2 linked regions of the Nodosilinea sp. E11 genome follow. The protein of the gene in region 1 binds, or shares a complex with, the protein of each later gene. Links are inferred from orthologs where the notes say so. Each region holds a gene or a part of one and is shown in the gene's direction. Other genes may lie near its edges.

Evidence for each region.
Region 2: the proteins of uvrB (region 1) and pcrA are in contact, whole or in part, in a crystal structure (PDB 7EGT), measured with the Thermus thermophilus proteins. The link is inferred for Nodosilinea sp. E11 from one-to-one orthologs. Residues at the interface, in WP_096411307.1 of Thermus thermophilus: Glu23, Leu25, Arg26, Asp27, Gly28, Glu29, Arg30, Phe31, Arg55, Glu326, Asp327, Phe328, Glu379, Ser382, Gln383, His398, Gly400, Arg401; in WP_096412145.1 of Thermus thermophilus: His654, Arg656, Phe657, Gln666, Asp668, Glu669, Lys680, Arg681, Leu682, Ser683, Lys685, Tyr686, Ala687.

What each region holds. Positions count from the first base shown.
Region 1 is NZ_CP136520.1:1,595,887-1,599,197, reverse strand. The notes cover bases 272-3,261. They hold uvrB (excinuclease ABC subunit UvrB), read left to right. Parts: upstream 272-759; coding sequence 760-2,763; downstream 2,764-3,261. Other genes in these bases: RRF56_RS09455 (hypothetical protein), read left to right, coding at 2,894-3,261; RRF56_RS09465 (TVP38/TMEM64 family protein), read right to left, coding at 272-410. Outside these bases: more of RRF56_RS09465, read right to left, coding at 1-271; more of RRF56_RS09455, read left to right, coding at 3,262-3,311. UniProt on the Escherichia coli protein: The UvrABC repair system catalyzes the recognition and processing of DNA lesions. A damage recognition complex composed of 2 UvrA and 2 UvrB subunits scans DNA for abnormalities.
Region 2 is NZ_CP136520.1:1,348,974-1,352,345, reverse strand. The notes cover bases 95-3,145. They hold pcrA (DNA helicase PcrA), read left to right. Parts: upstream 95-468; coding sequence 469-2,823; downstream 2,824-3,145. Other genes in these bases: RRF56_RS08355 (AIM24 family protein), read left to right, coding at 95-307. Outside these bases: more of RRF56_RS08355, read left to right, coding at 1-94; RRF56_RS08345 (lmo0937 family membrane protein), read left to right, coding at 3,314-3,372. UniProt on the Escherichia coli protein: A helicase with DNA-dependent ATPase activity. Unwinds DNA duplexes with 3'-5' polarity. Translocates on single-stranded DNA with 3'-5' polarity. Initiates unwinding more efficiently from a nicked substrate than double-stranded DNA.

The sequences.
Region 1 (3,311 bases):
GTGAGCACCAGTACCTTCCAGCCCTTTTGCTCAACAGCTTGGTCAATGCGAGCAAATTTGGGGTGCTTTTTCATCCAGCGGCTGATGCGATCGCGGGCAAAGGTGCGCCCTAGAAAAAAACAGCCTATCGCTCCCAAAATATCGGCCACTGAGGCCACAGCCGTACCTTTTAAAATGCCAAATAAAGACCCCGCCACCAAGATTAGTAAAATGTTGGGCAAACCCAAAACAGTGGCTATAAAATACGCCAAAATGAAGGCGGGTATTGCCCATACTCCTAGGCTTTCTAGCTCGCGGTTAACGATCACAAACCAGTCTGCCAGGGGCAACCGGCTGCCAATTAGGGCTACTACAACGCCTGTCACCACCAAGAGCCAAAACCGACGACTGCGCAGCCAGCGAAATTTCATAGGAGTAGATCAACTGGAAAGGTAAAGGGGGAATGTCAGGACCGCCTGTAAATGGTCAGCGCCATCGGTGGTCAGCGCCATCGGTGGTCAGCGCCACCGGTCAGTTCGGGCTATTTCCTTAGCTAACCAGTAAACCGGCTGTTCTCCCTCTCTCCTAATGGTGAAGTTGAAGCGCAGGTGAGGTTTAAGTTACTGGCCAGCCGGCTTGGCCGGTCCAGCACCGCGATCGCCAGCCCTTTCTACCGGCAGAGGTGCCCCTAGCCACGTCATAGCTCTAACTACCACCCCAGCAAAAATCAGGCATCATAAAGAAGCGTAATAGTGTCTTTGTACCGTTTCTTGGTGACCTATGGGCGACTTTGACATTCAGGCTCCCTTTGAACCCGCAGGCGACCAGCCCAAGGCGATCGCGGGCCTAACCAAGTTTCTGCAAGACCAGACCAAATATCAAACTCTGCTGGGGGCGACGGGCACGGGCAAAACCCACACCATCGCCCGCGTGATCGACAACATTGGTAAGCCCGCCCTGGTGCTAGCCCACAACAAAACCCTCGCGGCGCAGCTCTGCAACGAGCTACGCGAGTTTTTCCCCGACAACGCCGTTGAGTACTTCATCAGCTATTACGACTACTACCAGCCCGAGGCCTACATCCCCACCACCGATACCTACATCGCCAAGACCGCTTCGATCAACGACGAGATCGACATGCTGCGGCACTCGGCCACCCGCTCTTTGTTTGAGCGCAAGGACGTGATTGTGGTGGCCTCAATTAGCTGCATCTACGGTCTGGGAATTCCGTCGGAATACCTGAAAGCGTCGATTCCGCTGAAGGTGGGCATGGAGGTGAACCAGCGGCAGGTGCTGCGCGACTTGGCCTCAATTCAGTACGAGCGCAATGATTTAGACTTGGGCCGAGGCAAGTTTCGGGTTAAGGGTGACGTGCTAGAGATCGGCCCCGCCTACGAAGACCGGATTATTCGGATTGAATTTTTTGGCGACGAAATCGATGCCGTGCGCTACGTGGACCCGATCACCGGGGCCACTCTACAAAGCATGGAAGGGTTGAGCATTTACCCCGCCAAACACTTTGTCACCCCCGAAGATCGAGTCGAAGAAGCCTGTCAGGCGATTACAGACGAACTCAAAGATCGCCTGGAGGAGCTGGAGAAAGAAGGGAAGCTACTGGAGGCCCAGCGGCTGGAGCAGCGCACCCGCTACGACCTAGAGATGATCCGCGAGGTGGGCTACTGCAACGGGGTGGAAAACTATGCCCGCCATTTGGCTGGGCGCACCGCCGGGTCGCCACCGGAGTGCCTGCTCGACTATTTCCCCAAGGACTGGCTGTTGGTGATTGACGAGTCCCACGTCACCATTCCCCAGATTCACGGCATGTACAACGGCGATCGCAGTCGCAAGATGGTGCTGATCGACCACGGTTTCCGGCTGCCCAGCGCCGCCGACAACCGCCCCCTGAAGGCCGAAGAATTTTGGGAGAAGGTGAACCAGTGCATCTTTGTCTCGGCCACCCCCGGCAACTGGGAGATGGAGATCTCCGGCGGCAAGGTGGTGGAGCAGATCATTCGCCCCACCGGGGTGCTCGACCCCGAGATCTTTGTGCGCCCCACCGAAGGCCAGGTCGATGACCTGCTGGGCGAAATCAAAGAGCGGGCCGCCCGCCAGGAGCGGGTGCTAATCACCACCCTGACCAAGCGCATGGCCGAAGACCTGACCGACTATTTTGACGAGCACGGGGTGCGGGTGCGCTACCTGCACTCCGAGATTCACTCCATTGAGCGGATTGAGATCATCCAAGACCTACGGGAGGGGCTCTACGACGTGCTGGTGGGGGTCAACCTGCTGCGGGAGGGGCTAGATTTGCCGGAGGTTTCTCTAGTGGCGATTCTTGATGCCGATAAGGAAGGGTTTCTGCGGGCCGAGCGATCGCTGATTCAAACCATTGGCCGCGCCGCCCGCCACGTCCAGGGCCAGGCGATTCTCTACGCCGACAACCTCACCGACAGCATGGCTAAAGCCATCAGCGAAACCGAGCGCCGCCGCACCATCCAAACCGCCTACAACGATGCTCACGGCATTACGCCCACCTCGATTATTCGCCGCAACAGCAACTCGATTCTGTCGTTCCTTGAAGTCTCGCGCCGCCTCAATGCCCACGAGCTAGAAGAGGTCTACGAGCACAAAGAAGATCTGCCCCTGGAAGAAATTCCTGAACTGATTGGTCAGTTTGAAAAGCAGATGAAAGAGGCTGCGAAAAATCTCGACTTTGAGGAGGCGGCTAAGTTTCGCGATCGCATCAAATCTCTGCGCGATCAACTCTTGGGCAAGCGATCCTAGAGCGCCAGAGATCGCTACGGCCACTACCTAAAGCCTGATAGGCCTCAAAGGCGATCGCGGCGGTAATTTAACCGGTATCGCGGGAATAGTGGTGTAGTTAGATTTAGAGTACTGCGTGGGACTGAGATGAATGGCTAGAGCTTGGCACCCGACCAATCCATCGCTGCGGAAGACAGTTCTCAGGGTGGGTGGGCTGGCCCTCACCCTGGGGTTGTTTGCCTGTGGACAGGTCTCTACCTCTGTCTTCACACCCAGTGAGCCGAGCCTGGCTGTGGCGGATGTCGCCAGCAAAGCCGATGGGCCGCCCGCTGGGTATAGCGTAGACGACATCTACAGTGAGCTTGAGCGCATGATGGCTCGCGATTGCGATCGCCAGGTGAAAGCGATCGGCAACCTCATCTACACCCTTTGCACGGTCAGCGATGCTGAGGGGCAGCTCATCACGCTGTCGGCCTCATCGGCTCTGACCCCAGAGGGGGATGGGGTCGCCTACTGGTTTCGCAGCAGCGGCGAGCTGTATGCCGTCGAATATCTCCATACCGGCGAGA
Region 2 (3,372 bases), 250 kb from region 1 along the record:
GGGGTTGTTTCAAACCAAGGTCAAAGGCACCGGCAAGGTGGTGATGGTGGCCCAGGGGCCGGTGGAAACGGTCACACTCCAAAACGACCGTCTGGTGGTAGACGGCAATTTTGCGATCGCCCGGTCCGGCTCCATCACCTATCGGGTCGAACAAGCCACGAAGTCTTTGCTGGGGTCGATGACCTCTGGCGAATTTCTGGTCAATATTTTTGAAGGCAGCGGCACCGTTCTCTTGGCCCCCATACCTTATTGGCAAGTTCTGCTGTTGCGGCAAATTGCGGCCAGCACCCCTAGTTCATCGAGTTAGCCAGGGCAGTTCAGTGCCCGATCTGGGAGCAAGGCTGCATTGCCACACCGGGTGATTCCCAGCCCTCAGATCGGGCTTAATCCAGGCTCACAGTCAGGCGGCTCACCCTCTCAGGGCACCGGGTGTCATACTTAATAGGCAAAAACCCTAACCGGCTACCGATGACTGACTTTCTCGCCCTGCTCAACCCCGCCCAACGCCAGTCTGTCGAGCACTACTGTGGGCCGCTACTGGTGGTAGCTGGGGCCGGGTCAGGCAAAACTCGGGCGCTCACCTACCGCATCGCCAACCTGGTGCTTACCCACAAGACCGACCCCGACAATATCTTGGCGGTCACCTTCACCAACAAGGCCGCCAAAGAAATGAAGGAGCGGATTGAGGTGCTATTTGCCGAGCAAGATGCCCAGGCTCGCTTTGGCAAATCGCTCTCGGCGCTGCCCCCGTACGATCAGACCAAGCTCAGATCCCAGGTGTATAAATCCATCACCAAGCATCTGTGGATTGGCACCTTTCACGCCCTCTGTGCCCGCATTCTGCGCTTCGACATTGAGAAATACCAGCATCCGGCGGGCTACCAGTGGACCAAAAACTTCTCAATTTTTGACGAGTCTGACGCCCAGGGCGTAGTCAAAACCATCGTCACCCAGACCCTAAATCTCGATGACAAAAAATTTAACCCCCGCTCTGTACGTTTCGCCATCAGCAACGCCAAAAACCAAAACCTGACGCCCGATGACCTAGAGCGGGAGCAGCCTAACTATCGGGGGCGAGTGATCGCCGATGTCTATCGCCTCTACCAAAAGGCCCTGGCAGAAAACAACTCTCTCGATTTTGACGACCTGATCTTGATGCCGGTGCACCTGTTTCAGCAGAACGAGCAGGTGCTGGCCTACTGGCACAAGCGCTTTCGCCACATTTTGGTAGATGAGTATCAGGATACCAACCGCACCCAGTACGATCTGATTCGCCTGCTGGCCACCAATGGTGAGTCGATCGCGACTTACAAAGACTGGAATCACCGCTCTGTTTTTGTCGTTGGTGATGCAGACCAGTCGATTTATTCCTTTAGAGCTGCCGACTTCACCATTCTGATGAACTTTCAGGATGACTTTGGCGACGGGCTGCCCGACGACGACACCCACACCATGGTGAAACTGGAGGAAAACTATCGCTCTACCTCAAATATTCTCGAAGTTGCCAATCACCTGATTGAAAACAACACCGAGCGCATTGACAAGGTGCTGCGGGCCACCCGAGGTGAGGGCGAAAGCATCTACGTCTATCGGGCCGACGATGAAAATGCCGAGGCTGACTTTGTGGTCAGCCAAATTCGCAACCTAGAGACTCAGCATCCAGAACTCAACTGGGGTGCCTTTGCCATTCTCTACCGCACCAACGCCCAGTCGCGCGCCTTTGAGGAGGTGCTGACCCGCTACAGCATTCCCTACCAGGTAGTGGGGGGGCTGAGGTTCTACGATCGCCGCGAGATTAAAGATGTGCTGGCGTATTTACGGGCGATCGCTAACCCTTTCGACACCGTCAGCCTCAAGCGGGTGATCAACGTGCCCCGGCGCGGCGTCGGCAAGGGCACCCTCGACAAGCTCGAACAGGCTACCCAAACCCTGGGCGGCATTCCCCTGTGGGAAATTCTCGCCGACGAAACCTCGGTGAAGACCCTGGCCGGGCGATCGTCTAAGGGCGTACTAGAATTTGCTGACATCATCAAAAAATATCGCCAGGGCATCGATGAGCAAAAGGGCTCTGAGATCATTCAGGGGGTACTCGAAGACAGCGGCTACCTAGCCGCCCTCAAGGCCGAGGGCACCGACGAAGCCGACGATCGCTTCGGCAACGTGCAAGAGCTTTACAACGCCGTGCTGCAATTTGAAGAAGAAAACGTTGACGACCCCTCACTCCTGGCATTTTTGTCCAATGCTTCCCTCGCCTCTGACATGGACGACAACAAAGAGGGCAAAAACGCCGTCTCACTGATGACCCTCCACTCCTCTAAGGGGCTTGAGTTTCCTGTCGTGTTTCTCGTCGGTCTAGAGCAGGGCCTGTTTCCCAACCACCGATCGCTCGAAGACCCCGCCGCCACCGAAGAAGAGCGCCGCCTTTGTTACGTGGGCATTACCCGCGCTAAGGAGCGCCTGTTTATCTCCCACGCTCGCGCCCGCCGCCTCTACGGCAATCGCGAACCTGCCAGCCCCTCACTGTTTTTGGGTGAATTGCCCCTCGACTTGATTACTGGCAACAGCAGCACAGGCATGCCCCAAAAGTGGAGCACCCCCCTGCGCGAAGCCCGCAACAAGAGCGAGGCCGCCGCTAAACCGGGCAGCGGTGCCCACGAGTCAGACTGGACTGTGGGCGATGTGGTGGTGCACAAATCCTACGGGGCGGGTGAGGTGACCCACATTTTTGGGGCGGGCAATAAGATTTGTTTGGCGATTCATTTTCAGGGTCAGGGCCGCAAAATTATCGATCCGAAAATTTCTGCTCTACAACGGGCGGAGTAAACCTCTTTAGCCCTACTCGGATGCCAACCTTATACCAAATCCTAGCTGTCTACCCCCGATTTGTAGGGATATTGCACTGCAAATCTCTACAAGGTATAGGTTGCAACTTGGAATTTTGTGAGTCGAGTTTAGTATTACTCATACTCTAGATAAAGATATTGTCGGGGGCGATCAGCTAAGCTTTGCGCATCATGCTTGGCGCTAAAAAACCATGCATCCTAGGGTTGCAGGGCTACGCTCAAATTGATTTTCTAAGGCAAGCGATTTGTTTTAGACCTGTAGCCAATCTAGTCGAGATGCTTGCTAAACAGACGTTTAATTGCTTGAACGTCTGAGGTTTTTGATGTCTTTTCTAATGAATCTATGGCTATCAAAAGCTTAGGGGGTGGAGCTGAAATAATCTCCAAACTTATTTTGGCAGCGTTGAGAATAAGCATTGATATCAAGCCAGCTATTGGCTAGGCAGCTTTAGTTTAAAGAGGTGAATCCCGTGGTAAATCTGATTTGGACCGCTATTGTAATTCTTGTTATCTTTTGGGTGTTGGGCTT